4 regions of the Pseudomonas sp. NPDC089392 genome follow, and region 4 is predicted to be linked to each of the others. Evidence: predicted binding sites of a transcription regulator. Region 4 holds the regulator's gene; each other region holds the start of a gene.
What was found. The regulator FliA, encoded in region 4, starts transcription of late flagellar genes. The targets are predictions, from matches to a motif close to CTAAAGTTTNNNNNNNNNNNGCCGNTAA.

Region 1 (7,603 bases), on a different contig from region 4:
TCGACATCATTCCGACTGAATGGTCAGTGTTCGGACGTCTGAAATTCGAAAACAGCCACTAGTAAAGTCAAAAAGGCCCACACAGTCAAATTTATGGCGCCTTTTGTTAAGTTGTGCGCATCTTAACTGAACAGATGGTAAACCTTCGAAGCATTTTTCGCTTGGTTGATCTGCATCATCTCTTCGGCAATTGCCTGGCGTTCGCCGGTTGTCACGTCGAGCAGGTTGCGGTAGACCTCCAGCACCCCTTCCAGCTTCTCGCGCAGCAACGCCTGGTCCATCGCGTGGGTTTCCAGCACCTCGTCGATGCAGGTGCGGCAGGCCACATCCAGCTTGGCAATGGCATCCCAGTCGCGTTCGCCCAAGGCGCCAACCAAAGCATCACAGGTGTCATCGAGGCGTTGCAGTGCGGTCACGGTAGTCTCCTTGCCGTCAGCTGGCCGGCTGAGCGTCGGCGATGCCGTCCCAGCCGCTTTTCACGGTAATCAGCAACTGGGCAACTTCGTCGATAATGCCGGCATCGTTGTCGACGTTGGCCTGCATCAGGCGGTTGGCCATGTACACGTAAAGTGCATCGAGCTTTTCGACGGACTCGGGGTTGTCGCTTTTTTCCGGCTGCAGGCCGTCGCGCAGGCCGATGATGATGTCGATCGCCTTGCCGAGCATCAGGCCCTTCTCCGCGATGTCACCGCGCGCCATGGCCCCCTTGGCCTGGGCCATGCGATCGAGGCCGCCTTCCATCAGCATCTGCACCAGGCGATGCGGCGTGGCTTCGGAAATCTGGGCATGGGAATTGACCTTCTGGTACTGACGAAGGGCTCTCATGGGATTCATCTTGCGACCTCGTGACGGGCAGGCTTAAGGGGGAGATATTCCTTGTATCGGGCGGACGGGGCAAAACTTTACCGGCCGATGACATGAAGCCCGGCATCATGCCCGGACTTCATGCAATGTTCACCCATCAATCGTCGCTGTTCGACTTGTTCAGCGCGTTGAGCGTGCTGAGCACCGAGCTCTGCTGCTGACGCAGCTGGGTGACCAGGGTGTCCATGTTGTTGTACTTGTCCTGCAGGCTCTTCTGCAGGGCTTCCATGCGGGCGTCCAGGGTGTCCTGCTCGGTCTTGAGCTTGGTCAGGCTTTCGCTGAGGACCTTGGAGCGCTCGGCCAGGGTGCCGGTAGCGGCCTTGGCAAAGGGCTCGGTGACCTTCTGCAGGCGCGCCAGCAGGCCGTCCTTGCCATTGAAGATGCTGGTCAGGTCGGCCGCATTGGTGGCTGCAGCCTTGTCCCACTTTTTGTCGTCCAGGCTCAGCGCACCGCCATCCTGGGCAGACGTGACGCCAAAAGCAGCCAGCGATTTCAAGGTACCGTTGCCCGAAACCGCATTGAGTTCTTCACGAATGGAAGTCATCAGTGTGCGCATCGTCGCATCACCGGTCAGCGCAGCAGCGGTCATGGTGCCATCGGCATTCTTGGTGACCTTGGTTTCTGCGTTCATCACAGTGAGCAAGGCATTGTAGGTATCGATGAAACCCTTGAGGCCCGACTTCAAGGTGGTGGAACTGGTCGCCAGCGAGAGGATGGTGGCTGTCTTTTCACCACTCGTAGCGTTTGTCGGCGAAGTGCCCACCAACTTGATATTGAGCCCGCTGACGGCATCATTGATGTCGTTGGTCTTGGACTTCATGGCGATGCCGTCGAGCGTATATTCGGCGTCTGTAGGCTCATCGACAACGGTATAATCAGTGTCGATGCCCGAGTTGCCCGAAAGGGTAATGTCGGAGCCTTCACCCATTTTGGTGGAGGTCACGATCAAACGAGAGCCATTGGCATCTGTCAGCACGTTGGCACTGAGACCAGCTACACCAAACTGGCTGTTGATGCTATCGCGCACCTGCTGCAACGTTGCGCCAGGGGGAACGCTCAGATCGAAGTTCTTACCGCCTTGACTCATGGTCAAAGTGGTCGGCGCGGTGCCACCATTGACTACCGAGCCCGCACCGTTCGCGTAAACCTTGGTCGACACCTTCGACGCGGTCGCCAACTTGTCCACAATCAACTTGAACGAACCGTTGGCAGCCCCGGTACCCATGGTGACGGTCGCGACTTTTTCATCCGAAGACTTCAGGCTCAGACCACCGAAGCTGTTGCTGTCTGTCATCGTGGTGAGTGCGCCACGGAAGGCATCCAGGGCTGCCTGAATCTTGCCGATAGAGGACAACGTGGTGGTTGCCTTCAGCGTTTGGGTATTGATCTGCGCCTGCTTCGGCGCCTTTTGCGCGGCCACCAGGGATTCTACGATCGCCTGGGTATCGATGCCCGAGCCAATACCGCTGACTGTTGTACCTGCCATCATTGCTCTCCTTGTTCAGTAGCTGCCGGATCCTTGGCGGAAATATCCATCAAATGTCGACAACAACAAAAATCATGCCAGCCTACGCCTGATCATCGAACAGCAAGCTGCTGGCTTCACTGAGGCTTTGCGCCAGCTTCAGCGCAAGTTCCGACGGAAGCTGTCGAATCACCTCACCGGACTGGGTGGCAATCACCTTGACCACCACCCGGCCCGTAGAATCATCAATGGAAAAGTCCAGCTGGCGCTGGCTCGACTGGACGAAATCACGAATCTCGCCAACTGCCTTTTCCAGGTCTTCACGCGAGTGCGGCTGTTTCTCGGGAGCTGCGACTGCTTGCACTTTGGCAGGGGCTGTAGGATCCCGATCAGCTACTGGCACCTGGGGTAACACCGAAGGGTACACCTGGCTCAGCTTGACACTCATGTCCATGTTTCGAACTCCTCACGTCCAAAACGGCAAAAGGGCACGTATACGCGCCCTTTCACCCTTTACTCAGGCGCCTGAATTACTGAAGCAGCTTCAGGACCGAGGATGGCAGCTGGTTGGCCTGCGACAGGATCGCAGTCGAAGCCTGCTGCAGGGTCTGCTGCTTGGTCAGCTCGGCAGTTTCCGAAGCGAAGTCCACGTCCTGCACGGTGGAACGGGCAGCGGTGGAGTTCTTCTGGATGTTCTGCAGGTTGTCCACGGTAGTTTGCAGACGGTTCTGGGTAGCACCCAGGCCCGAACGGACGCTGTCGATCGAACCAATGGCTTTGTCAATTACCGCCAGCGCGTTCTGGGCAGTAGTTGCATCGGTGACATTGGTTTCGGCGATAGAAGTCTTGGTCGAAGTAATCGCTTGTGCGCCGGTGACAAACAGGTCTTCAACACCAGGGCCGGTCAGCGAGTAGCCTTTGGCAGAATCCAGGTTCACTGCACCAGTGACGATTAGCGTGGCTGCATCCAGCGGGGCAGCAGTGCCGAGCTTGCCGGAACCATCTTTGGCAGCAACCTGGATACCTGCAACAGCACCAGCGTCGGCGCCAGTAAACTCAAGGTTTTCACCGGTATCGGACTTGACCGACAGAGTGCCCTTGGTCTCATCGTAGTTGACACTGATACCCAGTTTAGCGGCGTTGGACTTCAGCTGGTCAGCCAAGCCGGCAGTGTCAGTGACACCAACGAAGTCGACAGTCTGGCCACCCACTTCCAGCTTGAAGTTGGCGGATGCTGGGGAGGCAGCAGCGATAGCGGCTTTGTCGATGCTGAATTCGACTTCAGTGCTTGCAGTTGCGGTCAAGCCACCCACTGCACCATTCAGGGCCTTGGCGATTTCCTTGGCGGAAGCGCCTGCAGCGAGAGTCAAGTCAGTGCTCTGGCCGTTACCAGTGATGGTGACATCGCCACCAGCAATACCATCGGCATCCGGCAGGATGCCAACGCTTTTCACTTGCTGGGACCCAATGCTCTTGGCCGAAACGTTGTCCAGGGTCAGGTTGATGGTTTCGTTGGCGTTGGCGCCGACCTGGATGGCCTTGGTGCCGTACGAACCGTCCAGCAGCTTCTGGCCGCCGAAGGTGGTGGTGTCCGAAATACGGTTCAGCTCAGCGGTCAGAGCCTGGTATTCGTCGTTGTTCGACTTACGGTCGTCGGCGCTCAGGGAGCCAGTAGCCGAGGACAGGGCCAGGGTACGCATTTTCTGCAGGATGTCGGTCGAAGCCTGCATCGCGCCTTCGGCGGTCTGGGCGATCGAGATACCGTCGTTGGCGTTCTTGACTGCCTGGCCCAGGCCATTGATCTGGCTGGTCAGACGGTTGGCGATCTGCAGGCCGGCAGCGTCGTCTTTAGCGCTGTTGATGCGCAGACCCGAGGACAGGCGCTGCATCGAAGTGGTCTGAGCGTTGCTGGCCTTGGTCAGGTTGCTCTGGGTAGTGATCGACGCAATGTTGGTGTTTACAGTTAAAGCCATGACGAAATCCTCGTTGAATGGGTACTGCGGCTTCCGGCCTTGGCAACCGCCGGATTGGCCTAGAGAACCTTCGTAATAGTTATCGTCGGGTGCGCGGGTTGCTTGAGGGGTTTTTTTGAAAAAAAATGCTGGCAGGGGGCCAGCCCTGAAAAATCAAGGGGTTAAGGGCGGTTTATTGGCGTCAAAATTCGTTCGGAACACGTCGAAATTTCTGCAAGCCGCTTTCCCCTGTGGGAGCGGGTTCACCCGCGAACACCGGCAGAGCCGGTGCCATATACCGCGTTGCCCTCTTCGCGGGTGAACCCGCTCCTACACTGGCCGTTACAGGCCAGTGATAATCTTCAGGCATTAAAAAAGCGCCGGGCGGTGGCCGCCGGGCGCTTTTTGGAGCTGCTATGGATCAATCGCGATAGAGAATGGCCGAGCCCCACGACAGGCCCACGCCGAAGCCGCTGATCGCCACGCGCTTCCAGCTGCCGTCAAGCATGTGCTTCTGCAGCAGCAGCGGTACGCTGGAGGACACGGTATTGCCGGTTTCCAGCATGTCCTTGACGAACTTCTCCGGGTGCTGCTCCTCGAAGCGCCGGGCCACGGCGTCGACAATCGCCGCACTGCCCTGGTGGATGCAGAAGGCGTCGATATCCGCAGACTTCAGGCCGCTGGCATCCAGCAGCTCGTGCAGGTGCGCCGGCACCTTGACCAGGGCAAAGTTGAACACCTGGCGGCCGTTCATGAAGAACTTGCCATCGGTAACCTTCAGGTGCTCGGCACCAGAACCGTCAGTGCCGAAACGCGCCTGGCCCAGGTTCCACACCGCGTTTTCACCCATCCAGGTAGCCGTGGCGGCATCGCCGAACAGCATGGTGGTGTTGCGGTCTTCCGGGTCGACGATCTTCGAATACGGGTCGGCGGTGATCAGCAGGCCGTTTTTCAGCCCTGCCGCTTCCATGAAGCCTTTGATGGCATACAGCCCGTACACGTAGCCAGAACAGCCCAGCGACACGTCGAACGCTGCCACGCGGGTGGACAGGCCGAGTTTGCTCTGGACGATGGCGGCGGTGTGCGGCAGGCCTTCTTCGTCGCCGTTCTGGGTGACCACGATCAGCGCATCGATCGCTTGCGGGTCGAGGTCGGGGTTGCTGGCGAACAGCGCCTGGGCGGCTTCTACGCACAGGTCGGAGGTTTCCTGTTCAGCAGCCTTGCGCGGCAGGAACGACGCGCCGATCTTGCCGAACATGAACTCTTCGTCCTTGCCGAACTTCGCACCCTGGACGTAGTTGTCCAGGCCAGCGGTGGGCACGTAACTCGCAATGCTTTTGATGCCAATCATTCTGGCTTCCCAATGAAAACAGCCAAAGACCACCACTCGATGAATTGAGGGCGCCAAATACCGGAGCGTCACCGCTGGGGGCTGAAGGCAGTGCTCGCCTGCGCACCGGTAACAAAATGCTGCAACAGCTGCTGCATAGAATACAGGGAAGATGAACGTTTTGACTCATTGGTCACATTGAAATGCTACGAAAGCCGTGCCGAGGGTGTGGGGACCGGGGTTTTCGCAGGCATGAAAAAGCTGGGGCCGCTTTGCGCCCCTTCGCGGGCTTGCCCGCTCCCACAGGAAATGCGCAGGCTTCAAGCACACGCAAAACCTGTGGGAGCGGGCAAGCCCGCGAAGGGGCGCAAAGCGGCCCCAGTGATCGAAAAGTCAGCTTAGAGCTTGTTGAACAGGCTCAATTGCGAAATACGCGAGAAGGCCAGCTGCGAGGCCTCGAGCATGGCCTGTTGCAGGGTCAGGGTGATGGCCGCTTGCGACATGTCGGTGTTGCCGATGGCGTTCTGGGTGGTCTTGTTGGCCAGGCCCAGGCTGGTGTTCTCCTGGCGCTGGATCTCCAGCGAGTTGCCACGCGCACCGATCGAACCACGGGTGATGTCCACCTGCTCACGGGCACTGGCCAGGTTGGCGATTGCCGAGGCCGCCGCATCCTTCAGCGCATTGGCCGAGCCAGCGCCGGTCACCGGGGTGTCCAGGGCCGCACGCAGCTGGCTGATGGTTTCCAGCACGTTCTGGTTCTGGTGGGTATTGGCCGTGACCGCGAACTGGTCACCCGCCTCGGGCGAACCGGACACCTGGTAGGTCACCCCTGCCACGGTCAACGACGGCGCACTGAAAGTGCCTTTGGCGACCGGCTTGCTGTCGGCCGTCATCGGTTGGGCATAGAACTCGTAAGTACCCGGGCCGGTGAACTTGATCACCGCACCATTGCTCGGGAAGGTGCTGCGGTAGGCGGCTTCATCGGTCACGCTGCTGCCGGTAACCTGGGCACTGGAGGTGTTGCTGCCGTTACGGGTGGTGTTGAACGAGTCCGGCCGTGCTTCCAGGGAGAACTCGCGCCCCGCAATGGCCGCGTCGGCATCGGCGCCCTCTTCCAGGGTAACGGTGATTTCGAATTCCACGCCACGCAGGGCAATCTTGTTGGCGCCTTCGGTCTTGCTGTCGAAGGTACCGTTGGTGGCGGTTTCGGAGGTGATGTCCTTGCCGCTGGCGTCGGTGATGGTGTACTGGGTCGCGCTGGTGAAGGTCAGCTTGTAGGGCTGGCCTGCGGTGAAGCTGTTGTTGTAGGTGGTGCTCGAAGTCAGCAGGCCTGACGACACGCCGACCACGCTATCGTCGGTCGCCGGCACCAGCAGGGTCGACTGGGTGCGGCTCTTGTTGCTGGCCGAGTCGAAGATGCTGAAACCGGTGTCGTTGGTGGCCAGGTTCAGGGTATCGGACACCTGCAGGCTCAGCTGGGTCTGGTCACCGTGGTAGCTATAGGTGCCATCGGAGTTGCGCACATACGGTGGCGTGGTGCTCTTGGAGCCGCCGAACATGTAGTCGCCGTTGGCATCGCGCGAGTTGAGCAAACCAAAGATGTTTGCTTCGATCTCTTTCAGCTCGGTGCTGATGGCCACGCGATCAGAGTCGGTCACGCCGGCACCGCCGGCACGAATCGCCAGCTCGCTGGCGCGCTGCATGGCATCGTTGATGGTGGTGAGCACGCTCTCTTCCTGCAGCAGCGAGTTGCTCACCGTGTTGATGTTGCCGCTGTACTGGTCCAGCAACGACTGCTGCTGTTGCAGCAGCAGCAGGCGCGCAGCACCGACCGGGTCATCGGCGGCAGTCTGGATACGAATACCCGACGTCACCTGGTCGTTGGTCTTGTTCATGTCGGAGAAGTTCTTGGAGTAGCTGCTGGCGCTGGCCTCATAGAACTGAGCAGTGGAAATACGCACGAGAGTCTACTCCTTACAAAGCGTTGATCAG
Region 2 (7,603 bases), on a different contig from region 4:
CATCCGCGTCGGTTATGTGTCTTGCGACTTCCGCAACCACGCAACCATGCACCTGATGGCCGGCCTGCTCGAATGCCATGACCGGGAACGTTTCGAGATTTTTGCCTACGACTACAGCGCTTTCGATGTTTCAGACTATCGACAACGCTTCGTCGACGCCGTCGAGCACCACATCGCCATCGATGCCATGAGCGATCAACAGGCCGCCGAGCGCATTGCCGCCGATCGGCTGGACATCCTGTTCGACCTCAAGCTTTACACCGGTGGCGGTCGCCCCGGCATTCTCGCCTACCGCCCTGCAGCGCTTCAGGTCGCTTACCTGGGCTTCCCGGGCAGCGCAGCCAGCCGCGACATCGACTACATCGTTTCGGACCGCTTCGTCACCCCTGACAGCAGCACCGCGCATTACCCGGAAGCGTTCTGCCGCTTGCCGCATTCGTACCAGTGCAATGACCGCAAACGGGGCTCCGCCTGCGCGCCTACCACCCGCAATGCGAACGGGCTGCCGGACGACAAGGTGGTGTTCGCGGCCTTCAACCAGTCCTACAAGATCGACCGTAGCAGCTTTGCCGTGTGGCTCCGCGTGCTACAGGGCGTACCCGACAGTGTGCTCTGGCTGCTGGGGCAGTGCGAAGCCGCCATCTCCCACCTCAGCCGCCAGGCAGCGCTCGCGGGGGTCGATCCGCAACGGCTTATCTTCGCGCCCTTCGCCGCGCCGGAGCAGCATCTTGCCCGCCTGCAATTGGCCGACGCAGTGCTGGATACCTTGGTGTGCAATGGCCACACCACCACCTCGGACGCACTTTGGGCCGGCGTTCCAGTCATTACTGCGCGCGGCAGCCACTTCTGCTCACGGGTCAGCGAGAGCCTGCTCAATGCCATTGAATTGCCAGAGTTGGTGGGCGCCAACCAGGATGACATGGTGCGCATCTGCCAACGGATCGGCAGCGACGGCGACTACCGAAGGGCGCTACGCGACAAGGTTGCCGCCAATCGCTTGACGACACCGCTGTTCGATACCCTGCGCTTCACCCGCAATTTTGAAACAGCCATCGAATTGATGACGCAGCAGCATCGTAATGGGGTAAAGGGCGAGCACATCGATGTGCCGGACTGCGGCCCGCTGATGCCGCAAGAGAATTGGCAAGTGCGGCCGCACACCCGCCCGCAGCCTCTGCAACTGGCTTATACAGCCTGCCCGCTGTGCAATGGGGCAAGCACGACGCTGGGCTTCGCCAACTGCTCGGGCCATCCTCTCTGGCACGAACCGCTGCCTCAAGCCATTGAGTGGATGCAGTGCCCGGGGTGCGCACATGTGCATAGTCGCCACTACTGGACCGAAGCAGGCCTGGCCGAGGTGTTTCGCAACGCCAACCCGGGCCAGCTTGCCCGGCACGCCGACAACCATGACAACAAGCGCGCACTCTGGGCGCCAGTGGTGGATAAAGTCATGGGATTGCTGGGTGGCTATCAAGCCACCTTCAATCGCGCCTGCCAGCCTTCATGGCTTGATGTGGGCTGTGGGGACGGCTCGCTGGTAATGACCGCCGGTGACTTCGGTTTCTCGACCACTGGGCTGGATGCACGCGCCGAAACTGTCAGCCGCCTGCAGCAGTTGGGCTTCAATGCAATCCAGCACGACTTCATGACATTGCAACTCGAGGTCTCACTCGACGCCCTGTCGATGATGGACCTGCTTGAGCACATACCCTATCCCATCAAGGCCCTGCAAAAAGCTGCACAACTACTTCGCCCCGGTGGCGTACTGGTTATCAGCCTGCCGGACCTGACTTCGTCGAGCTGGAAAATCATGGATGCGGAGAATGCCAACCCGTATTGGATGGAAATCGAGCATCATCATAATTTCAGCCGCGCACGGTTGCTTGCCCTGCTTAACGACAACGGTTTCAGTGTCGCCGATTTCGCCGTACCCAACCGCTACAAGGCCCAGATGGAGCTGTACGCAATACGCCGCTAGAACGGTGTGTGGCAAGGCTCGGCAGCCACTGGCGTGCACGAGCCTTGCCAACCCCGCAGCGTTACTTGGCCTGGTAGATGATCCCCGGGCTGCACTGCACCATCTGGTAATGGTCCGGCAAGCCATTCAGCGCCTCCGAGGCACCAAGGAACAGGTAGCCACCTGGCTTCAAGGTGCTGTGAATGCGCAACAAAATGTCCTTCTTCACCTGCGCCGAGAAGTAGATGAGCACGTTGCGGCAGAACACGATGTCGAACTTGCCCAGGCTGGCATAGCTGTCGAGCAGGTTGAACGAACGGAACTCGACGCGGCTGCGAACCGCCGGCTTGACCGCCCAGCGCCCCGGCCCCTTGGGGTCGAAGTAGCGCTGCAGGCGCTCCTGCGACAACCCGCGGGCAATCGCCAGGCTGTCGTACTCACCGGTCTTGCAGTTGTTCAGCATGGTGCCGGACAGGTCGGTAGCAACAATCTGCGCGCCCATCTTCAACTGGCCGAGGTTGCTGCGCTCGAACTCGTCGATGGCCATCGAGATGGAGTACGGCTCCTGCCCCGACGAACAGGCCGCCGACCACATGCGCAGGCGCTGGCCGGGGTTGTTGCGGATGAACTCGGGAATCACCTTGTTTTTCAGCACTTCGAACGGGTAGGTATCGCGAAACCACAGGGTCTCGTTGGTGGTCATGGCATCGACCACCTGCTCGCGCAAGCCGCCGCGCGGTTGGGCCTGGATGCGCTGCACCAGCTCGCCCAGGCTCTTGATGCCCTGTTGTTCCATCAGCTTGTTGAGACGGCTGGAAACCAGGTACTGCTTATTCTCGCCCAGCAAGATGCCACAGGCTTTTTCCAGGAATACCCGGAACTGTTCGAAATCCAAATTACCCGTAGACACTACTGCCGCCTCTTTTCAATCACTGGTGCCGGGGGGGCTGCCCCCGGCCGCTTCAATGCGCTGCCTTGATCCGGTCGACTACCCGTTGGGCCAGGTCGTCCGGCTTGAACTTGGCCAGGAAGTCATCGGCGCCGACCTTCTTGACCATCGCCTGGTTGAACACCCCGGAAAGCGAAGTATGCAGGCAGATGTGCAATTTTTGCATGCGCGGGTCGCTGCGGATCTCTGCCGTTAGCGTATAGCCGTCCATTTCCGGCATTTCAATGTCCGAGATCATCATCAGGAACTCTTCTTCCGGCTTTTTGCCCTCGTCCACCAGCTGGCGCAGGTAGTTCAGGGCTTGGCGGCCGTCGTTGAGCGCCACTACCTCCACCCCCACGGTCTGCAGGCAACGGCTGACCTGCTTGCGCGCCACCGACGAATCGTCGACGGTCAGCACCCGCATCAGCACGGCCTTGTCCTGCACCTCGGCATCGATCACCCCGGCCGAGACCGACTCGGACGACGGCGACACTTCGGCCAGCACCTTTTCCACGTCGATGATCTCGACCATGCGCTTGTCCACCCGGGTGACCGCGGTCAGGTAGTGATCACGCCCAGTGCCCTTGGGTGGCGGATGGATCTCTTCCCAGTTCATGTTGACGATGCGCTCTACCGAGTGCACCAGGAAGCCCTGGGTCTTGGTGTTGTACTCGGTGATGATCACAAAGCTGTTGCGCGTTTCTTCCTGCAGGGGTCGCATCCCGGTGGCCATCGACAGGTCGAGGATAGGGATGGTAGCCCCGCGAATATTGGCAACGCCACGCACCACCGGGTGCGCCTTGGGCAGCAGGGTCAGCGCAGGGCATTGCAGCACTTCCCTGACCTTGAATACGTTGATGCCGTAAAGCTGCTCGCCGTTAAGGCGGAACAGCAGCAGTTCCAGGCGATTCTGCCCCACCAGCTGCGTGCGCTGGTTGACCGAATCCATAACACCCGCCATGCCAGACTCCTTTACATTTCAGCTTTTCGTTGCAACTCAACTAGCGAGTCGGCACGGGCTTTGCTTTTTTGAGCGCCATGTACACGAAAACGACATTTTCCCGACGATTGACGCACCTGCTGACGGGCTCGCTGGCCACGTTGTGCTTGCTGGTGCCCGGCGTTCGCACGGTAGCGGACGCGTTCACCTTGCCTGAACAGCTTATCGGTGTCACCCAAGGGTTTCTTGAATTCACCGTCGAAGATTACCTGGCCACCACCCAGACCGCTGGCCGTTACGAGATCCAGGTCAACCCGCTGGACCCGCGCCTGCGCATGCCGTTGTGCAGCCAGCAGCTGGACGCCACGCTGGAGAGCCCGTCCCAGCCGCTGGGCCGCGTGACCGTGCGGGTACGCTGCGACGGCAGCGCGCCGTGGACGGTATTTGTGCCAGCCACCGTGCGGCTGTTCCGCAACGTGGTGGTGGTGACCCGCCCGCTCAAGCGCGGCAACGAAGTGGGCGAAGGCGACGTGGCGCTGCGCGAGCGGGATGTCGGCACATTGGGCCAGGGCTTCCTCAGCGAACTGGACCAGGCGGTGGGCATGAAGATGCTGCGCCCCACGGTGATCGACCAGGTGCTTACCCCGCAGCACCTGGAGCAGGCCGAGGTGGTGCGCAAGGGCGACCACGTGGTGATCATCGCCCGCAGCGGCAGCCTGAGTGTGCGCATGCCTGGCGAGGCCCTGAGCAAGGGCGGCCTGAGCGAGCAGATAAGGGTACGCAACCTCAATTCCAAACGGGTGGTCAAGGCCAGGGTGACCGGCCCCGGCCAGGTCGAGGTGAGCATGTAGCCAGTTACCACATTGCGCTGGCAGTGAGGAACCGCTTTTCCTAAACTGTGTCAGAACCGGGTACGTGAGCTTGCTGACAGGCGGCTATGCATTTGTGCCTAAAGTTTCTATCGGGTTGGCCGAAAACAAGGCAAGCGTCCAAATACCCAGAGGTTTCTGATCATGGTCATCGACTTCAGTCGTTTGAATAACTCTCCGTCCGTCACGGGCGGCGTGCGCGGCAACACCGCGCCCGGCAGCGCCGAACAGCCGGCAGCCAGCCAGGAAGCGGCAAAAGGCACCAGCGCCAGCGGAGAAGCGGTACACCTCAGCCAGGAGGCCCAGCAGTTGCAAAAGATCAGCGACAAGCTGCGCGACGAGCCAGTTGTCAACAGCGCCCGTGTGGCCCAGTTGAAACAGGCGATCGCCGATGGCAGCTACCAGGTCGATGCCGGCCGGGTCGCCAGCAAACTGCTCGATTTCGAAGGCCAGCGCTGACCGTACGGCGCGCTGACTTCACGGACGCTAGAAAAGCCAAGAGTTAGCCATGCACGACACCACCTTGCTGCAACTGATCGAAGATGACATTGCCCCGATGCAGGAACTGCGCGACCTTCTGCACCAGGAAGCGATCGCCCTGCATGGCCGCGACATGCCGCTGCTGGAACAGATCCTGGCGCGCAAGCAGTCGCTGATCATCCTGATCGAGCAGCATGGCCAGCGCCGCAGCCAGTTGCTCGCCAGCCTGGGCCTGAGTGCCGACCGCAACGGGGTGCAGGCATTGGCCGCGCAATCGTCGCATGGCGAAGCGCTGCTGCAGCGGCTCGACATGCTGTCGCAGCTGATGGACGACTGCCAGCAGGTCAACCAGACCAACGGGCGGATCATCCAGGTGCAACAGCACGTCACCAACAACCAGATTCGCATCCTGCAGGGCGGCGATGCGCCGTCACTGTACGACAGCCGCGGCGGCACCTCGCTGCTGGCCAAGCCAAGGGCTCTCAGCCAAGTCTGATTTTTCTGTCAAGGCACGGAACATACTGGCAAAATGCCGTTAATTGCGTGTGTCGCTTTTGCCTGGAGAACGATAAGCCGTGTTCAATGAATCCGATGCACCGCAACCACCAAAGGTGCTGAGCACCCCTTTGGAGATTGCGGCCAACTTGCGGCAACTGCAGGAAAGCCACGACCCCCTGATCATCACCTTCCATGACCGTAGCCAGCGCTTCCAGAGCTACGTGGTGCATGTGGACCGTGACAGCAACACCCTGGCACTGGACGAGATGATCCCCCGCGACGGTGAGAAGTTCATCGAGAACGGCGAACACTTTCGCGTAGAAGGCTTCCACGATGGCGTGCGCATCGCCTGGGAATGCGACCACGAGCTGAAGATCAGCGAAGTCGACGGCCACCGCTGCTACCGTGGCGCCATGCCGCTGGAGATGACCTACCACCAGCGCCGCAACGCCTTCCGCGCCGCGCTGAAGTTGTCGCAACTGGTCGACGTCATCCTCGATGGCACCCACCTCAAGGGCAATGGCGCCCTGCGTGGCAAGCTGCTGGACATCTCCGCCACCGGCTGCAAACTGCGCTTTGACGGCAATGTCGAGGATCGCCTGCAGCTGGGCCAGGTTTACGAGCGCTTCAAGGCAGGCAACCCGCTGGGCCTGGTGGATACCATGGTCGAACTGCGTCACCTGCACTATGAAGAGCGCATCAACACGACCTTTGCCGGTGTGCGCTTCCATAACCTTACCGGGCAGGCACAGCGCAAGATCGAGAGCTTTGTGTACCAGCTGCAGCGTGAGGCGCGGCGGTTCGACAAAGACGACTATTGATCGTCGTCCTGTAAAACAGAAACGCCACCTGCTCGGGTGGCGTTTTTGTTTGTGTTTCTCCTGTACCGGCCTATTCGCGGGTAAACCCGCTCCTACATGGTGTTGCACAGATCTTGAAATCGGCGCCGTACCCTGTAGGAGCGGGTTTACCCGCGAATAGGCCGGTACAGGCTTACACCGACTTACTGGTCTCTTCCGGCTTGGGCGCCTGCTGTTCAGCCCCCTTCTCTTCCGCCTCGGTATCCTCCGCCGCCACCGGCGCCTGCATCACTTCCTGTACGGTCTGCTCATCCACCCGCGGGTCGAGCGCCGCCGACAACGGCGAACCGGCCGCCGGCATCGCCACGTGACCCAATGGCGCGTCCTGCACCTGGTGCAGGCCGGTAACCGCCTTCGGCCGGATGCGCCACACCAGCACCAGCGCAAAGAACACGAAGAAGGCATACAGCATCTGCGCGCCCAGCACCTTCATCAGCACACCCGCCGCCAGCGGCCCGATGCACGCGCCCACGCCATAGGTCACCAGCAGCATCGCCGTCAGCGACACCCGCCGCTCGCTTTCCACATGGTCATTGGAAAACGCCACCGCCAGCGGGTACAGGCAGAACTGCAACAGCGAAATCAGGAAGCCAATACCGAACAGCAACTCCAGCGGCACATTGGGCATTATCGCCAGCGGTGCTGCCGCCAACGCCAGGCCCACCGCCACGCTGCGAATCAATACCGCCCGGTCGTAACGGTCAGACAACCAGCCCAGCGGCCACTGCACCAGCAGGCCGGCAAAAATACAGCTACCCATGAACAAACCAATCTGCTCGGTGGTCATGCCCTGGCTGGAGGCATACAACGGTGCCAGGCCGTAGAACGAGCCGACGATCAGCCCGGAACCCAGTACCGTGCTGAGCGACTGCGGTACGCGCTTGATGAAGAACTTCGGCTCCATCGGCGCCGGGCGCAGCGGCGCCGGGTGAATGCGCCGGGTCATCGCCACCGGCACCAGGCACAGGGCAAAGCACATCGCCACCAGCATCAGCAGCTCCGGGCCAAGCGCGGGGTGCACGACCAGGATCAGCTGGCCAAGCACCAGCCCCAGGTACGAGGCAATCA
Region 3 (7,603 bases), on a different contig from region 4:
GGTGGAGCACGCCGAACAGGCCGCCGATGCACCGGAGCTGGATGTTTCCGACCTCAACCTGGTGGAGTTCATTGGCAGCGAGAAGAGCATCCGCATTGCCCCGGGCGAAACTGTGCATGCGGCGGCGGCCAAGGTAGGCCTGATGATCCCGAAAGCCTGCGGCATGGGCATTTGCGGGACGTGCAAGGTGCTGAAGCTGGGCGGTGAAGTGGAGATGGAGCACAACGGCGGCATTACCGAAGAGGACGAAGCCGAGGGCTACATCCTGTCGTGCTGCAGTGTGCCGAAAGGGGATGTGCGGATCGATTACTGATCCGAAAATGCAGGGGGCTGCTGCGCAGCCCATCGCGACACAAGGCCGCTCCTACAGGGGAACGCGTACCCACTGGTAAACGCATATCCCTGTAGGAGCGGCCTTGAGTCGCGATGGGCCGCAAAGCGGCCCCGGCTTTCTCAAATCAGGTACGGAAGCGCGCCACCAACCCGTTCAAATCAACCGCCAACCGCGACAACTCGGCACTCGCCGCACTGGTCTGATGCGCCCCGGTAGCACTCTGCACCGACAAATCATTGATATTCACCAGGTTGCGATCCACCTCGCGCGCCACCTGCGCCTGCTCTTCCGCCGCGCTGGCAATCACCAGGTTGCGCTCGTTGATCTGCGCCACCGCCCCGGCAATGGTATCCAGCGCCATGCCGGCACCGCGGGCGATATTCAACGTCGACTCTGCACGCTCGGTGCTGGTGCGCATCGACTCCACGGCTTCCTCGGTACCGCCCTGAATGCTGCCGATCATCCGCTCGATTTCGCTGGTCGACTGCTGGGTGCGGTGAGCCAGTGCGCGCACCTCATCGGCCACCACGGCAAAACCACGGCCCGCCTCACCGGCACGCGCCGCTTCGATGGCGGCGTTCAGTGCCAGCAGGTTGGTCTGGTCGGCCAGGCCGCGGATCACATCGAGCACCTTGCCGATATCACGCGACTGCTCGGCCAGGTGGGTAATCAATTTGGCCGTAGCCTGCACATCGCCGCTCATGCGCTCGATGGCCCCTACGGTTTCCATTACCAAATCACGACCGTCGCCAGTGGACCGGCTGGCTTCACTGGAAGCCTCGGAGGTGCTAACTGCATTGCGCGCCACTTCTTCCACGGCACTGGTCATTTCCGTCACAGCAGTGGCGGCTTGTTCAATCTCGTTGTTCTGTTGTTGCAGGCCGCGGGCGCTTTCGTCGGTAACGGCATTCAACTCCTCCGCGGCCGAGGCCAGCTGGGTGGCGGAGCCGGCGATCAACTGCAGGGTGTCGCGCAGTTTGTCTTGCATACGGGCCATGGCACGCAACAGGCGGGCAGCTTCGTCGGTGCCTTCGGCGCGGATGACGTGGGTCAGGTCACCGTCGGCGACCTGCTCGGCGCTTTTGAGTGCTTCTTCGATCGGTTTGACGATGCTGCGGGTCAGCAGGAACGCGCAGACGAAGGTCAGCAGCGTGGCGGCGACCAGCAGGCCGATTACCAGGGCGAAGGCAGCGGCGTATTGGCTGGCGGCTTTTTCGTTGGTGGCGCGGGTCTGGTCGGTGTTGATGCGTACCAAGGTGTCCATGACCTTGTTGATCTGCTCGGAGTTGGCCAGCAGGTCACGGTTGAGCAGGTCGCGCAATTCGTCGGTACGGTCAGCCTGGCTCAGGCTGCGCATGCGCGACTCCAGCTGGCGGTACTGGTTGAGCAGCAGGCCGTACTGGTCGAACGCGGCCTGTTCGTCGGCGGCGCCGATCATCGGCAGGTAGGCCTGGCGCGCGCGGTCGATCTGGGTGTTGCGCTGGTCCAGCAGGTTCAGGGTATCGCGCTGGGTTTCCGGCTCGCGGTTGAGCAGCAGGCGGTAGGAGAGGGTGCGCATGCGAAGGTTCAGCGCGGTGAGCTCGTCAAGAATCTTGATACTCGGCACGCTGACCTGCTCGATGGCCACGCCGGCCTGGCGGATGTTGCCCATTTGTATCAGCGAGAAAATGCCAAGGCCGAGCATAAGCAGGCCGATCAGCGCGAAGCCGAGCAGCGCGCGCGGGGCGATATTCATGTTGCGTAGAGACATGGAGGAAGGGATCCAGGCAAGGGGAAAAAGCGTGCGCCAAATGCGCCGAAATGGGACTTGCCGGGCTATCGGTCGTGACTGCCCAGTCTTGAGCACGACCCGTAAAAATTGTGAGGTAGCTAACCTTTTCCTGACCAGCGGTTGACCCAGGTCGGAACAAGGGGGTGGTTACTCTGTCAATCTGCGGGTTAGACACCTTCTGAATCCGATATTTAATGGCGATAGGCCGCACTTTTCTTTATCGTGTGCCCCCTCTCGCAACAACCTGAGATAGACCCATGCTGGAAGCCTCCCTGAATCAAATCGAGCAACTGGTCAGCGACCTGATGCAGAAAAACGCTCAACTCACCGAGCAGAACACCGCCCTCGGCCAGGAACTGGCCCAGGCCAAGGAAGAGAACGAAACCCTGCAGCTGTCGCTGATGGAGCAGGAAGAGAAGAACGGCGCTACCGCCGCACGTATTCAGGCGCTGGTTGAGCGCGCCAGCGCGGGCGTTGTCGGCGCATGAGACTGCAAGAGCAGCCGATCAATGTCGTGTCGATTCTCGGCATCGACTATTCGATCAAGGCGCCCGAAGGCCAGGAAGAAACCCTGGCCCAGGCGGTGCGGATGCTCAACACCGCCTTGAACGAGACCAAGCGTCAGTACCCGACCCTGATCGGTGACAAATTGCTGGTACTGGCTGCCCTCAACCTCTGCTCCAAGCAGGTTGAACTGCAGAAAGAACACCAGCAGACCTTGGCGCGCACCCAGGCGCAGATTGACGCCACGGTGGATGCAATCGTTCGGACCATTGCCGAGCAATAAGGTCCAGCACCGGCCTCTGTGGGAGCGGGTTCACCCGCGAATGCGATGGTGAACCCAGTAAAGCATTCGTGGGTGAACCCGCTCCCACAGGGTGCATCTGATTGCTTCAGATCACTGGATTAACTGGATACGCAAGTGTATACACTTTCCGCAAAACAATAATGTTGCGGGGAGTAGGGCATGGGTATCTGGCGCAAGAGCATCCAGTGGCAGTTGATCACCAGTATGGGCGCCGCCCTGCTGGCGAGTATCCTGGTGGTGGTCATCATCTTCACCGTGGCGCTCAACCGCCTCACCGAACGTTACCTGGTCGACACTGCCCTGCCAGCCAGCATCGAAGCCATTCGCAACGACATTGAGCGCATGCTTGGCCAGCCCTTGGTGGCAGCGGCGGACATTGCCGGCAATACCCTGCTGCGCGACTGGCTTGCTGCCGGCGAAGACCCCGCCCAAGCCCCGCAATTTCTCGAATACCTGACCGCTGCCAAACAGCGCAACCAGGCCTTCACTACCCTGTTCGCCTCGACCGAAACCGGCCACTACTACAACGAGAACGGCCTGGACCGCACCCTCAGCCGCAGCAACCCCAAGGACAGTTGGTTCTATGGCTACGTCGACAGCGGCGCCGAGCGCCTGATCAATATCGACATCGACGGAGCCACTGGCCAGCTGGCGCTGTTCATCGACTACCGCGTGGAGAAGAACGGCAAGCTGGTCGGCGTGGCCGGCATGGGCCTGTTGATGACCGAACTGTCGAAGCTGATCCACGACTTCAGCTTCGGCGAGCATGGCAAGGTATTCCTGGTGCGCAACGATGGCCTGATCCAGGTGCATCCGGACAGCGCCTTCAGCGGCAAGCGCCAACTCACCGAGCAGCTCGGTGCTGACGCTGCCAAGGCCGTAATGACCGGAGAAGAGAGCTTGCGCAATGGTCGTTTCGACCGCGACGGCGAACGCTACCTGGCACTCGGCCTGCCCCTGCGCGACCTCAACTGGACCCTGGTGGCCGAGGTGCCGGAAGAAGAAATTTACGCGCAAATGCACCAGACAGTTGGGCTGACCAGCCTGATTGGCGGCGCCGTGGCCCTGGTGTCACTGCTGTTGGTGGTGCTGCTGGCGCGTGGCCTGGTGCGGCCGATCCGCCGTGTCACTGCTGCGCTGGTACAGATTGGCAGCGGCGGGGGTGACCTCAGCCACCGCCTGGACGATTCACGCCAGGATGAGCTGGGTGACCTGGCCCGGGGCTTCAACCGCTTCCTCGACAGCCAGCGCAGCCTGATCGGCGAGGTGTTGAATACCTCCGAACGGCTGCACCTGGCCGTGGAGCAGGTGACCCAAGTGGTGGACAACACCGCCGAGCGCTCCGGGCGCCAGCAGGAAATGACCGAAATGGTCGCCACCGCCGTGCACGAGATGGGCCTGACCGTGCAGGACATTGCCCGCAATGCCGGCGATGCGGCCCAGGCCTCGCAGTCGGCACGGGATGAAGCGTTGCAGGCGCGCGAGGTGGTGCAACGATCGATTCGGGGTATCGAGGGTATGTCGGGCGATATCGGCAAGGCGGCCGATGCGGTCAGCCAGTTGGCTGATGAAGTCGCCTCGATCGATGAAGTATTGGCGGTAATCCGTAGTATTTCCGAGCAGACCAACCTGCTGGCGCTGAACGCTGCCATCGAGGCCGCGCGGGCAGGGGAGATGGGGCGCGGGTTTGCCGTGGTGGCCGATGAGGTGCGCACGCTGGCCCGGCGCACGCAGCTGTCCACCGATGAAGTGCAACAGATGATCCAGCGGCTGAAACAGGGCGCGGGTTCAGCCGTGAGTTCGATGCAGGCGGGGCAGCAGGCGACCGGCAGTGGCGTGGAGTCGAGCCAGCGTACTGGGGCGTCTTTGGGCGCGATTACCGATCAGGTCGAGCACATCAGCGACATGAACCATCAGGTGGCGACGGCGACCGAAGAGCAGTCGGCGGTGACCGATGAGATCAACCGTACGGTACAGGGGATTTCCGATTTGGCGCGGGAGACGGCGGCCGAGGTGCAAGGGTGTCGGCAAGAGTGCCAGGCGTTGCGTGGGCTGGCCGATGATCTGGCGCGGCAGATGGGTGGGTTCAGGCTTTAGATCGGTGTTGGGTTCTTCGCGGGTAAACCCGCTCCCACAGGTGAATCACCAGCCTTGAGGCTTGTGCCATCCCTGTGGGAGCGGGTTTACCCGCGAAGAGGCCCGGTCAGGCGGTGATGATGCTGCGGATATCCGCCGCCAGCTCACGCACCCGCTCTTCCTCGGTATCCCACGAGCACATGAACCGCGCCCCACCACTGCCAATAAAGGTATAGAACCGCCAGCCCTTGCCACGCAGCGCTTCAATGGCCTGCTCCGGCATCTGCAGGAATACCCCGTTGGCCTCCACCGGGAACATCAGCTCAACCCCCGGCAAGTCACTCACCAGCGCGGCCAGCAACTGCGCGCAATGGTTGGCATGCTTGCCATGGCGCAACCAGGCGCCATCTTCCAGCAGGCCTACCCATGGCGCCGACAGGAAGCGCATTTTCGAAGCCAGTTGCCCAGCCTGCTTGCAGCGGTAGTCGAAGTCCTCGGCCAGCTGGCGGTTGAAGAACAGGATCGCCTCACCCACCGCCATGCCGTTCTTGGTGCCGCCAAAGCACAGCACATCAACGCCAGCCTTCCAGGTCAGCTCGGCTGGGCTGCAACCGAGGAACGCGCAGGCATTGGTGAAGCGTGCGCCGTCCATGTGCAGGTTCAGGCCCAGCTCCTTGCAGGTGGCGCTGATCGCCTTCAGCTCGTCAGGCCGGTACACAGTGCCCACTTCAGTGGCCTGGGTAAGGGTGACCACGCGTGGTTTGGGGTAGTGAATGTCCTGGCGCTTGAGCGCCACTTCGCGGATGGATTCGGGTGTCAGCTTGCCGTTGACGCTGGGCGCGGTCAGCAGCTTGGAACCGTTGGAGAAAAACTCCGGCGCGCCGCATTCGTCGGTTTCGACGTGGGCGGTTTCGGAGCAGATCACGCTGTGGTAGCTCTGGCACAGCGAGGCCAGGGCCAGGGAGTTGGCGGCGGTGCCGTTGAAGGCGAAGAACACCTCGCAGTCGGTTTCGAACAGGTTACGGAAATACTCCGAAGCCCGTTCGGTCCACTGGTCGTCGCCGTAGGCGCGGTCGTGGCCGTGGTTGGCCTTTTCCATCGCCGCCCAGGCTTCGGGGCAGATGCCGGAATAGTTGTCGCTGGCGAATTGTTGGCTCTTGTCTGTCATGGCACTGTCCTGTGAACGACGCAGGAGAGCACTGTAAACCATCGAATTGGAGAATGACTATACAAGTGTGTCTACTGAGTTTCGGAGCAAGGCAGCGCCCTGGCGCATTCCGTCTGCCAAGGTGCTGCCTGCGTTTACAGCGTCAGCGTCTAATCTGCTTGAGCTTCTGCACGCGAGTCGTAATCTTGATAGGTGAAATTTTCATAGCCGTTGTCGTTCCCCAGCCGTGTTTCTAAAAGGCCAATAGGAAGTTTGGCCAGCGGGGTCAGATCAGGAACTTCGAAATCACCTTTATACGTTCCTATGTAGCAACGGTTTCCACCGAAGTAGGGGATGGCGAGGCAGAACTGGTGCAGTTTTTTGCCGTCTCCGAATCCCCTGATTTTAAAGGATGTTCCCGCTTGCGAACCGTATCCCGGGCAGGCGCTGTTTATTTTTTTAACCGCACCGGGTAAAAGCTCGACTGTGCATGAGGCGCCCATGAAATTCTTGCCTTTATAATAAGTAAGGATGGCCTTTGGGGCTCCGATCGGTGGGGCTATGGGGATGTACGTGTCAGCATTGTATTTGTATTCTCCCCTTTCGGTCGGGCCGTGGTACCAGTTGACTTGTACTGCCCGCTCGTTGTGGTTGTAAAGGAGTCTTATATAGGTTTTACCCATCAATGCACCACTCTGGAATGAAGGGATTTTACCAAAGTTCCCGTACTTGCCGAGTAGCTTGTGATAGTGTCCGGCGAAAATCGCGATCACCTTTTTGTCTTGGATGAGTTGTGTGAATTTACCCAGGCGTACGCTTTCATTCTCCCATTGATTGATTTTATGCAGGTTTATGATTGTATATTTTCCGCGTGATTTGGCAGCGATAAGGTCTTTCTCTAGCCACGCCATGGACGAAGTTATATTAAACTTTCGTTTGGCGCCCACCGCAGTACTGCCACCGGTTTCAAAGTAGTTTGTGTAAGTGGGCTCGTTGTTGAGCTGTATCACGTGAATGTTACCGATGTCGAAGGAGTAGGCCAATGACCCCGTATGTGTTTCGCCGGCAAAGGTGTGATCAAAGTTAACTGCGCTGCCGCTGTTTTGAATGGTCTTGGTCCACATGATATGGTCGCATACGGCGTCGCGTGCACACCCATTGTTTGCGCAGTTACCAACATTCTGATCGTAATCATGGTTGCCTAACCCGGGGAGGAACAATGGCCCTGGGGTGCTGCTTGGCGATTTGGTAATTTGAGAACGGAAACTCTTTCGTTCATTACCATGGCCATAATCGGTTATGTCGCCATTGATGATTAATGGGACGTATTTGTCGCCGTTTCGTTCAACTTTGAGTAAAGACGTAATGCTTCCCATGACTCTATTCCATGAGCTCTCGCTTATTTGATCATTGCCTGAAGAGTCGAGGTATCGAAAGGCTTGAGTGTCCGAGGCAATGATCAGTTTC
Region 4 (7,603 bases):
GCTGGAAGAAGAGCTGCGCAAGACCCACACGCGCATCGCCACCGCCCAGGCCGAACTGGACCACCGCCAGGACAGCAGCGACAACAACCGCCAATTGTTTGCCGGGCAGTCGCTGACCGCCGCCGAGCCGCTGATCGAACCGCACGTCGATGCCCCCGAGGCCACTGCCGCAGTTGCGCCGGCGCCGGTCGACCCGCGCCTGTTCGACGCCATGCGTTCCGAGCTGTCGGGCCTGCGCGAGCTGCTGGAAGTGCAGCTTGGCTCGCTGGCCTGGACCCAGCTGCAGGGCAGCAAGCCGCAGCAGGCCAACCTCTGGCGCCGCCTGCAGCGCATCGGCCTGTCCGGGCCGATTGCCCGCGAGCTGCTGGACCTGACCTGTGAGATCGAAGAACCACGCCAAGCCTGGCGCATGTTGCTGGCGCACCTGGCGCGGATGATCGAAATCCCTGAGGTCGAGCCGATCGAAGAGGGCGGGGTGATCGCCATGGTCGGCCCTGCCGGCATGGGCAAGACCACGACGCTGGCCAAGCTGGCCGCCCGCTATGTGCTCAAGTACGGCGCGCAGAACCTGGCGCTGGTGAGCATGGACAGCTTCCGTATTGGCGCCCAGGAGCAGCTCAAGACGCTGGGGCGCATCCTCAATGTACCAGTAACCTACGTCGACCCAGGCCAGTCGTTGGCGGCGGCGCTGGAGCCACTGCTGCGCAAGCGCGTGGTGCTGATCGATACCGCCGGCCTGCAGGCCAGCGACCCGGCCCTGCGCATGCAGCTGGAAACCCTGGCCGGGCGTGGCATTGCCGCGAAGAACTACCTGGTGTTGGCCACCACCAGCCAGAAGCAGGTGCTGACCGCCGCCTATCACAGCTACAAGCGCTGTGGCCTGGCCGGGTGCATCCTGACCAAACTCGATGAAACGGCAAGCCTTGGCGATGTGCTGAGCCTTGCCATCAGTCATGAACTGCCAGTGGCCTACCTGACCGATGGGCCGCGCATTCCTGACGACCTGCACTTGCCACGGGGGCACCAGCTGGTGACGCGCGCGGTGAATGTGCAGCAGCAGGACGAGCCCAGCGAAGAGGCCATGGCCGACATGTTCGCTGATCTCTATCACAACCCACGGCGAGCGGGTTGATGATGAAGCGTATGCAAGGTAGCTATGCCAAGGGGTACGCAGAATTGCCCTACGTGTGGCCTGAGTCCCAGCGAGACAAGGTAAAGAACAGACATGGGTAGCATGCATCCCGTACAGGTGATCGCCGTAACCGGTGGCAAAGGTGGCGTCGGCAAGACTAACGTTTCAGTGAACCTGTCCCTGGCGCTGGCCGAGCTTGGCCGCAGGGTCATGCTGCTTGACGCCGACCTGGGCCTGGCCAATGTCGACGTGTTGCTGGGCCTCACCCCCAAACGAACCCTGGCCGATGTCATCGAAGGGCGCTGCGAGCTGCGTGACGTGATGCTGCAGGGGCCCGGCGGCGTGCGCATCGTGCCGGCAGCCTCGGGCACCCAGAGCATGGTGCACCTGGCCCCGGCGCAGCATGCCGGGCTGATCCAGGCGTTCAGCGACATTGGCGACAACCTCGACGTACTGGTGATCGACACCGCTGCGGGTATCGGTGACTCGGTAGTCAGCTTCGTTCGCGCCGCCCAGGAAGTGCTGCTGGTGGTGTGCGACGAACCCACCTCGATCACCGATGCCTACGCCCTGATCAAGCTGCTCAACCGCGACTACGGCATGAACCGCTTCCGCGTGCTGGCCAACATGGCGCAGAGCCCGCAGGAAGGGCGCAACCTGTTCGCCAAGCTGACCAAGGTCACCGACCGCTTCCTTGACGTTGCCCTGCAGTACGTGGGCGCCGTGCCGTACGACGAGTGCGTGCGCAAGGCGGTGCAGAAACAGCGGGCTGTGTACGAAGCCTTCCCGCGTTCCAAGTGCGCGCTGGCCTTCAAGGCGATTGCCCAGAAGGTCGACAGCTGGCCGCTGCCGGCCAACCCGCGCGGCCACCTGGAGTTCTTTGTCGAGCGCCTGGTGCAACCCACCAGCGCGGGTCCCGTGCTATGAATGCCAGCGGCTTCAAGATGTACAGCCGGGCGGCGAAAGACGCCCAGTACGAGCTGATTGAGCGCTATGCGCCGCTGGTCAAGCGCATTGCCTACCACCTGCTGGCACGGCTGCCGGCCAACGTTCAGGTCGAAGACCTGATCCAGGCGGGCATGATCGGGCTGCTTGAAGTGGCCAACAAATACGACGCCAGCAAGGGCGCCAGCTTTGAAACCTACGCCGGCATCCGCATTCGCGGGGCCATGCTCGATGAAGTGCGCAAGGGCGACTGGGCGCCGCGTTCGGTGCACCGCAACACCCGCATGGTCAGTGACGCCATGCGTGCAGTTGAAGCCAGAACCGGCCGTGACGCTAAAGATCATGAAGTTGCTGCCGAACTCCAATTGAGTCTCGATGATTACTACGGGATCTTGAACGATACCTTGGGCAGCCGCCTGTTCAGTTTCGACGACCTGTTGCAGGACGGCGAACATGAAGGGCTGCATGAGGATGGCGCCAGTGGCCAGGTCGAGCCTGCACGTGGCCTGGAAGACGAGCGCTTCCAGGTTGCCCTGACCGAGGCCATTGCCAACCTGCCGGAGCGTGAACGCCTGGTGCTGGCGCTGTACTACGACGAAGAGCTGAACCTCAAGGAAATCGGTGAGGTGCTTGGGGTCAGCGAGTCGCGGGTCAGCCAGTTGCACAGCCAGTGTGCCGCGCGCCTGCGCAGCCGCCTGGGGGAATGGCGGGCACGCTGAGCCCGGCCCGTAGCACATAGCCGTTTCACGTTGTACCGAATTGAATGAGTGCGTGCTCGCCAGGGCGAGCGCGTTTGAGACTGCTTGGAGGTCTAATTGGACAAGAACATGAAAATCCTCATCGTTGACGACTTTTCGACGATGCGGCGGATCATCAAGAACCTGTTGCGTGACCTGGGCTTCACTAACACGGACGAAGCCGACGACGGCACCACGGCGCTGCCGATGCTGGAGAACGGCCACTACGACTTCCTGGTGACCGACTGGAACATGCCGGGCATGTCCGGCATCGACCTGCTGCGTAAGGTGCGTGCCAGCGAAAAACTGAAAACCATGCCGGTACTGATGGTGACTGCCGAAGCCAAACGCGACCAGATCATTGAGGCGGCCCAGGCCGGCGTCAATGGTTACGTGGTCAAGCCGTTCACCGCCCAGGTGCTCAAAGAAAAGATCGAGAAGATCTTCGAACGCGTCAACGGCTGAGTCACGTCAGGGGGCGCGCCATGGATTCATCACAAACGTCTTTGGGCGAGTTCGAATCGACCCTGAAGAAGCATGCCCAGGAGTTGGTCGAGAGCCTGGAGCGGGGCCGTTTCGGCGAGGCGGTGCAGCTGATTCACGAGCTGAACCAGACCCGTGACCGCGGCCTGTACCAGGAAGTCGGCAAGCTCACCCGCGAGCTGCACAGTGCCATTGTCAGCTTCCAGATCGACCCGACCATGCCGCAGGCCGAGGAGGTGTCGCAGATTACCGACGCCACCGAACGCCTGTCGTATGTGGTCAAGCTGACCGAGGGCGCGGCCAACCGCACCATGGACCTGGTCGAAGAAAGCACCCCGGTGCTCAATGACCTGGCCAGCGAAGCCAAGGCCCTGAGCACCGACTGGCAGCGCTTCATGCGCCGCGAAGTGGCGGCGCCGGAGTTTCGTGACCTGGTCAAGCGCGTCGACAGTTTCCTGACGCACAGCGCCGCAGGTAATCGCAAGGTTGCCGGCCACCTTAACGACATTCTGCTGGCCCAGGACTATCAGGACCTGACTGGCCAGGTGATCAAGCGCGTCACCGCGTTGGTGACCGAAGTGGAAAGCAACCTGCTCAAGCTGGTGCTGATGGCCAGCCAGGTCGACCGTTTCGCCGGCATACAACATGACCACGATCAACTGCGCGCAGAAAAAGATCGAGAAAAACATCCGACTCGGGGTGAAGGTCCGCAGATTCATGCCGATAAGCGTGAAGACGTTGTGTCCGGTCAGGACGATGTCGATGATCTGCTGTCCAGCCTGGGTTTTTAAGGAGCACGTTTGATGAGCTTCGGCGCCGATGAAGAAATCCTTCAGGATTTCCTGGTAGAAGCCGGCGAAATTCTTGAGCAACTGTCCGAGCAACTGGTCGAGCTGGAAAGCCGGCCCGATGATGCTGACCTGCTCAATGCGATCTTTCGCGGTTTCCACACTGTAAAAGGGGGCGCCGGCTTCCTTCAGCTGAACGAGCTGGTGGAGTGCTGCCATATCGCCGAAAACGTATTCGACGTCCTGCGCAAAGGTGAGCGCCGGGTCGACGCGGAATTGATGGATGTGGTGCTCGAAGCACTGGACACGGTCAACAACATGTTTGGCCAGGTGCGCGAGCGTGGTGAAGTGACCCCGGCCACCCCAGAATTGCTGGCGGCTTTGTCGCGCCTGGCCGAACCTGGCGGTGCTGAGGCCGAAGTTGCTGCAGCAGCGGAGCCGGTTGCCGAGGTGCCGGTTGCGGCCCAGGCCCCGGCCGAAGAACAGCATCAGGACATTACTGACAGCGAATTCGAGCAGTTGCTCGATTCGCTGGATGCGGTCAAGGCACAAGCCGCGGCCGACGAGCAGATGCAGGGCGAAACCGTGACCGGTGCAGGTGATGAAATCACCGACGCCGAGTTCGAGTCGCTGCTCGACCAGTTGCACGGCAAAGGCCAGTTCAGTGCCGAAGTTGTCGCGCCATCAGCCACCGTCAGCGCCGAAGTGGTCAGCGACGAAATTACCGACGCCGAATTCGAATCGTTGCTCGACCAGCTGCATGGCAAGGGCACCTTCCAGGCAGACGCCTTGCCAGCCTTCAAGGCACCGGAGCCAGTTGCGGCTGACACCGCCGTAGCGGCCAGCGCCGCCAGCGACGAAATCAGCGAGCACGAATTCGAGGCCCTGCTGGACCAGTTGCACGGCAAGGGCAAGTTCGGTGGCGACGTTGCCGCCGTCGAAGCCCCGCCTGCGGCCAAGGTGCAAGCACCGGCTGCCGCCAAGGCTGAAAGCCAGCCGGTGGCCAAGCCAGCTGCCGCGCCAGCGCCTGTCAGCAAACCTGCTGCGGTCCCGCGCACGCCGGCCCCGGCTGCCGACAAACACGCGGTCAGCGAAGCGGAAACCACCGTGCGTGTCGATACCGCGCGTCTGGACGAGATCATGAACATGGTCGGCGAACTGGTGCTGGTGCGTAACCGCCTGGTGCGCCTGGGCCTGAACAGCGGCGACGAGGCTATGTCCAAGGCCGTGTCCAACCTCGACGTGGTCACCGCCGACCTGCAGACCGCGGTGATGAAAACCCGCATGCAGCCGATCAAGAAAGTCTTCGGCCGCTTCCCGCGCCTGGTCCGTGACCTGGCCCGCCAGCTGAAGAAAGAGATCAACCTGGAACTGGTCGGCGAAGAGACTGACCTCGACAAGAACCTGGTCGAAGCCCTGGCCGACCCGCTGGTGCACCTGGTGCGCAACGCTGTCGACCATGGTATCGAGATGCCAGATGAGCGTGACGCCGCTGGCAAGGCCCGCACCGGCCGCGTGGTGCTGTCGGCGGAACAGGAAGGCGACCACATCCTGCTGTCGATCTCGGACGACGGCAAGGGCATGGACCCCAACATCCTGCGCGCCAAGGCCGTGGAAAAGGGCCTGATGGACAAGGACGCCGCCGAGCGCCTGAGCGAATCGGACTGCTACAACCTGATCTTTGCCCCGGGCTTCTCGACCAAGACCGAGATCTCTGACGTGTCTGGCCGTGGCGTGGGCATGGACGTGGTGAAGACCAAGATCTCCCAGCTCAACGGCTCGATCAACATCTACTCGGCCAAGGGCCAGGGCTCGAAGATCGTCATCAAGGTGCCGCTGACCCTGGCGATCATGCCCACCCTGATGGTGATGCTGGGCAACCAGGCGTTTGCCTTCCCGCTGGTCAACGTCAACGAGATCTTCCACCTCGACCTGTCGCGCACCAACGTGGTCGACGGCCAGGAAGTGGTGATCGTGCGCGACAAGGCGCTGCCGCTGTTCTACCTCAAGCGCTGGCTGGTACAGGGCCAGGTGCATGAAGAGCAGCACGAGGGCCACGTGGTGATCCTGTCGGTCGGCACCCAGCGCATCGGCTTTGTCGTCGATCAACTGGTGGGCCAGGAAGAAGTGGTAATCAAGCCGCTGGGCAAGATGCTGCAGGGCACCCCGGGCATGTCCGGGGCCACCATCACCGGCGACGGTCGCATCGCGTTGATTCTCGACGTCCCGAGCATGCTCAAGCGTTACGCCGCGCGGCGTATTTGATTTCGGTGGCGCACCCTGGCGGGTTGCGCCGCCTAATGGAGTGTTTATGGCAGTCAAGGTCCTGGTGGTGGATGATTCCGGTTTCTTCCGCCGCCGCGTCTCGGAAATCCTCTCGGCGGATCCGACGATCCAGGTAGTGGGTACCGCGACCAACGGCAAGGAAGCAATCGACCAGGCGCTGGCGCTCAAGCCCGATGTCATTACCATGGACTACGAAATGCCCATGATGGATGGCATCACCGCAGTGCGGCACATCATGCAGCGCTGCCCGACGCCGGTGTTGATGTTCTCCTCGCTGACCCACGAAGGCGCGCGCGTCACCCTGGATGCGCTGGATGCCGGTGCGGTGGATTACCTGCCGAAAAACTTCGAGGACATCTCGCGCAACCCCGACAAGGTCAAGCAGTTGCTGTGCGAGAAGGTGCATACCATTTCCCGCAGCAACCGCCGTTTCGGCAGCTACGCCAGCCACGCGCCGGTTGCTGCGCCTGCGCCCGCCAGCAGCCACGCACCGGCCAGCAGTTTCAGCAGCCCGGCAGCGGCGCGCCCGCCCGTGCCTGCCCGTGTGCCGGCACAGGCAGCGGCGCCAGCGCATTCGCCGGCACCCAAGCGCAAGCCTTACAAGCTGGTGGCCATCGGCACCTCCACCGGTGGCCCGGTCGCCCTGCAGCGGGTGCTGACCCAGTTGCCGGCCAACTTCCCGGCGCCGATCGTGCTGATCCAGCACATGCCGGCAGCGTTCACCAAGGCGTTTGCCGAACGCCTGGACAAGCTGTGCCGGATCAACGTCAAGGAGGCCGAGGACGGCGACATGCTGCGCCCAGGCCTGGCCCTGCTGGCCCCGGGTGGCAAGCAGATGATGATCGACGGCCGTGGCACGGTGAAGATCCTGCCCGGTGACGAGCGCCTGAACTACAAGCCGTGCGTGGACATCACCTTCGGGTCGGCGGCCAAGTCGTACGGCGACAAGGTGCTGTCGGTGGTGCTTACCGGCATGGGCGCCGATGGCCGCGAAGGCGCGCGCCTGCTCAAGCAGGGCGGCAGCACGGTGTGGGCCCAGGATGAAGCCAGCTGCGTGATCTATGGCATGCCCATGGCCATCGTCAAAGCCAACCTGGCCGATGCGGTGTACAGCCTGGACGAAATCGGCAAGCACCTGGTGGAGGCCTGCGTCTGATGGACGTGCTCAGCCTGATCGGCTTGATCCTCGCCTTTGTTGCCATCGTCGGTGGCAACTTTCTCGAAGGCGGCCA

Region 1: the regulator FliA is predicted to act here: its motif matches at 4,382-4,409, upstream of ACIP1G_RS28275 (flagellin).
Region 2: the regulator FliA is predicted to act here: its motif matches at 4,778-4,805, upstream of flgM (flagellar biosynthesis anti-sigma factor FlgM).
Region 3: the regulator FliA is predicted to act here: its motif matches at 2,150-2,177, upstream of ACIP1G_RS14530 (methyl-accepting chemotaxis protein).

Annotation. Positions count from the first base shown of each region.
Region 1 covers NZ_JBIVIF010000052.1:31,390-38,992, reverse strand. The annotation lists gene ACIP1G_RS28295 (flagellar protein FliT) at 123-416, opposite strand; gene fliS (flagellar export chaperone FliS) at 433-834, opposite strand; gene fliD (flagellar filament capping protein FliD) at 962-2,350, opposite strand; gene ACIP1G_RS28280 (flagellar protein FlaG) at 2,433-2,783, opposite strand; gene ACIP1G_RS28275 (flagellin) at 2,860-4,302, opposite strand; gene ACIP1G_RS28270 (ketoacyl-ACP synthase III) at 4,703-5,632, opposite strand; gene ACIP1G_RS28265 (flagellar hook-associated protein 3) at 6,010-7,572, opposite strand; gene flgK (flagellar hook-associated protein FlgK) at 7,586-7,603, opposite strand, start outside.
Region 2 covers NZ_JBIVIF010000052.1:9,268-16,870, reverse strand. The annotation lists gene ACIP1G_RS28200 (methyltransferase domain-containing protein) at 1-1,978, shown strand, start outside; gene cheR (protein-glutamate O-methyltransferase CheR) at 2,040-2,867, opposite strand; gene ACIP1G_RS28190 (chemotaxis protein CheV) at 2,920-3,849, opposite strand; gene flgA (flagellar basal body P-ring formation chaperone FlgA) at 3,927-4,679, shown strand; gene flgM (flagellar biosynthesis anti-sigma factor FlgM) at 4,842-5,156, shown strand; gene ACIP1G_RS28175 (flagella synthesis protein FlgN) at 5,206-5,673, shown strand; gene ACIP1G_RS28170 (flagellar brake protein) at 5,753-6,496, shown strand; gene ACIP1G_RS28165 (MFS transporter) at 6,669-7,603, opposite strand, start outside.
Region 3 covers NZ_JBIVIF010000014.1:71,847-79,449, reverse strand. The annotation lists gene gbcB (glycine-betaine demethylase subunit GbcB) at 1-313, shown strand, start outside; gene ACIP1G_RS14530 (methyl-accepting chemotaxis protein) at 459-2,084, opposite strand; gene ACIP1G_RS14525 (hypothetical protein) at 2,363-2,593, shown strand; gene ACIP1G_RS14520 (cell division protein ZapA) at 2,590-2,892, shown strand; partial or broken gene ACIP1G_RS14515 (cache domain-containing protein) at 3,073-4,146, shown strand; gene ACIP1G_RS14510 (methyl-accepting chemotaxis protein) at 4,273-5,010, shown strand; gene ACIP1G_RS14505 (low specificity L-threonine aldolase) at 5,117-6,157, opposite strand; gene ACIP1G_RS14500 (metallophosphoesterase) at 6,307-7,603, opposite strand, start outside.
Region 4 covers NZ_JBIVIF010000058.1:8,361-15,963, forward strand. The annotation lists gene flhF (flagellar biosynthesis protein FlhF) at 1-1,132, shown strand, start outside; gene fleN (flagellar synthesis regulator FleN) at 1,226-2,059, shown strand; gene fliA (RNA polymerase sigma factor FliA) at 2,056-2,796, shown strand; gene ACIP1G_RS29240 (chemotaxis response regulator CheY) at 2,905-3,279, shown strand; gene ACIP1G_RS29245 (protein phosphatase CheZ) at 3,300-4,088, shown strand; gene ACIP1G_RS29250 (chemotaxis protein CheA) at 4,101-6,350, shown strand; gene ACIP1G_RS29255 (chemotaxis response regulator protein-glutamate methylesterase) at 6,397-7,527, shown strand; gene ACIP1G_RS29260 (flagellar motor protein) at 7,527-7,603, shown strand, end outside.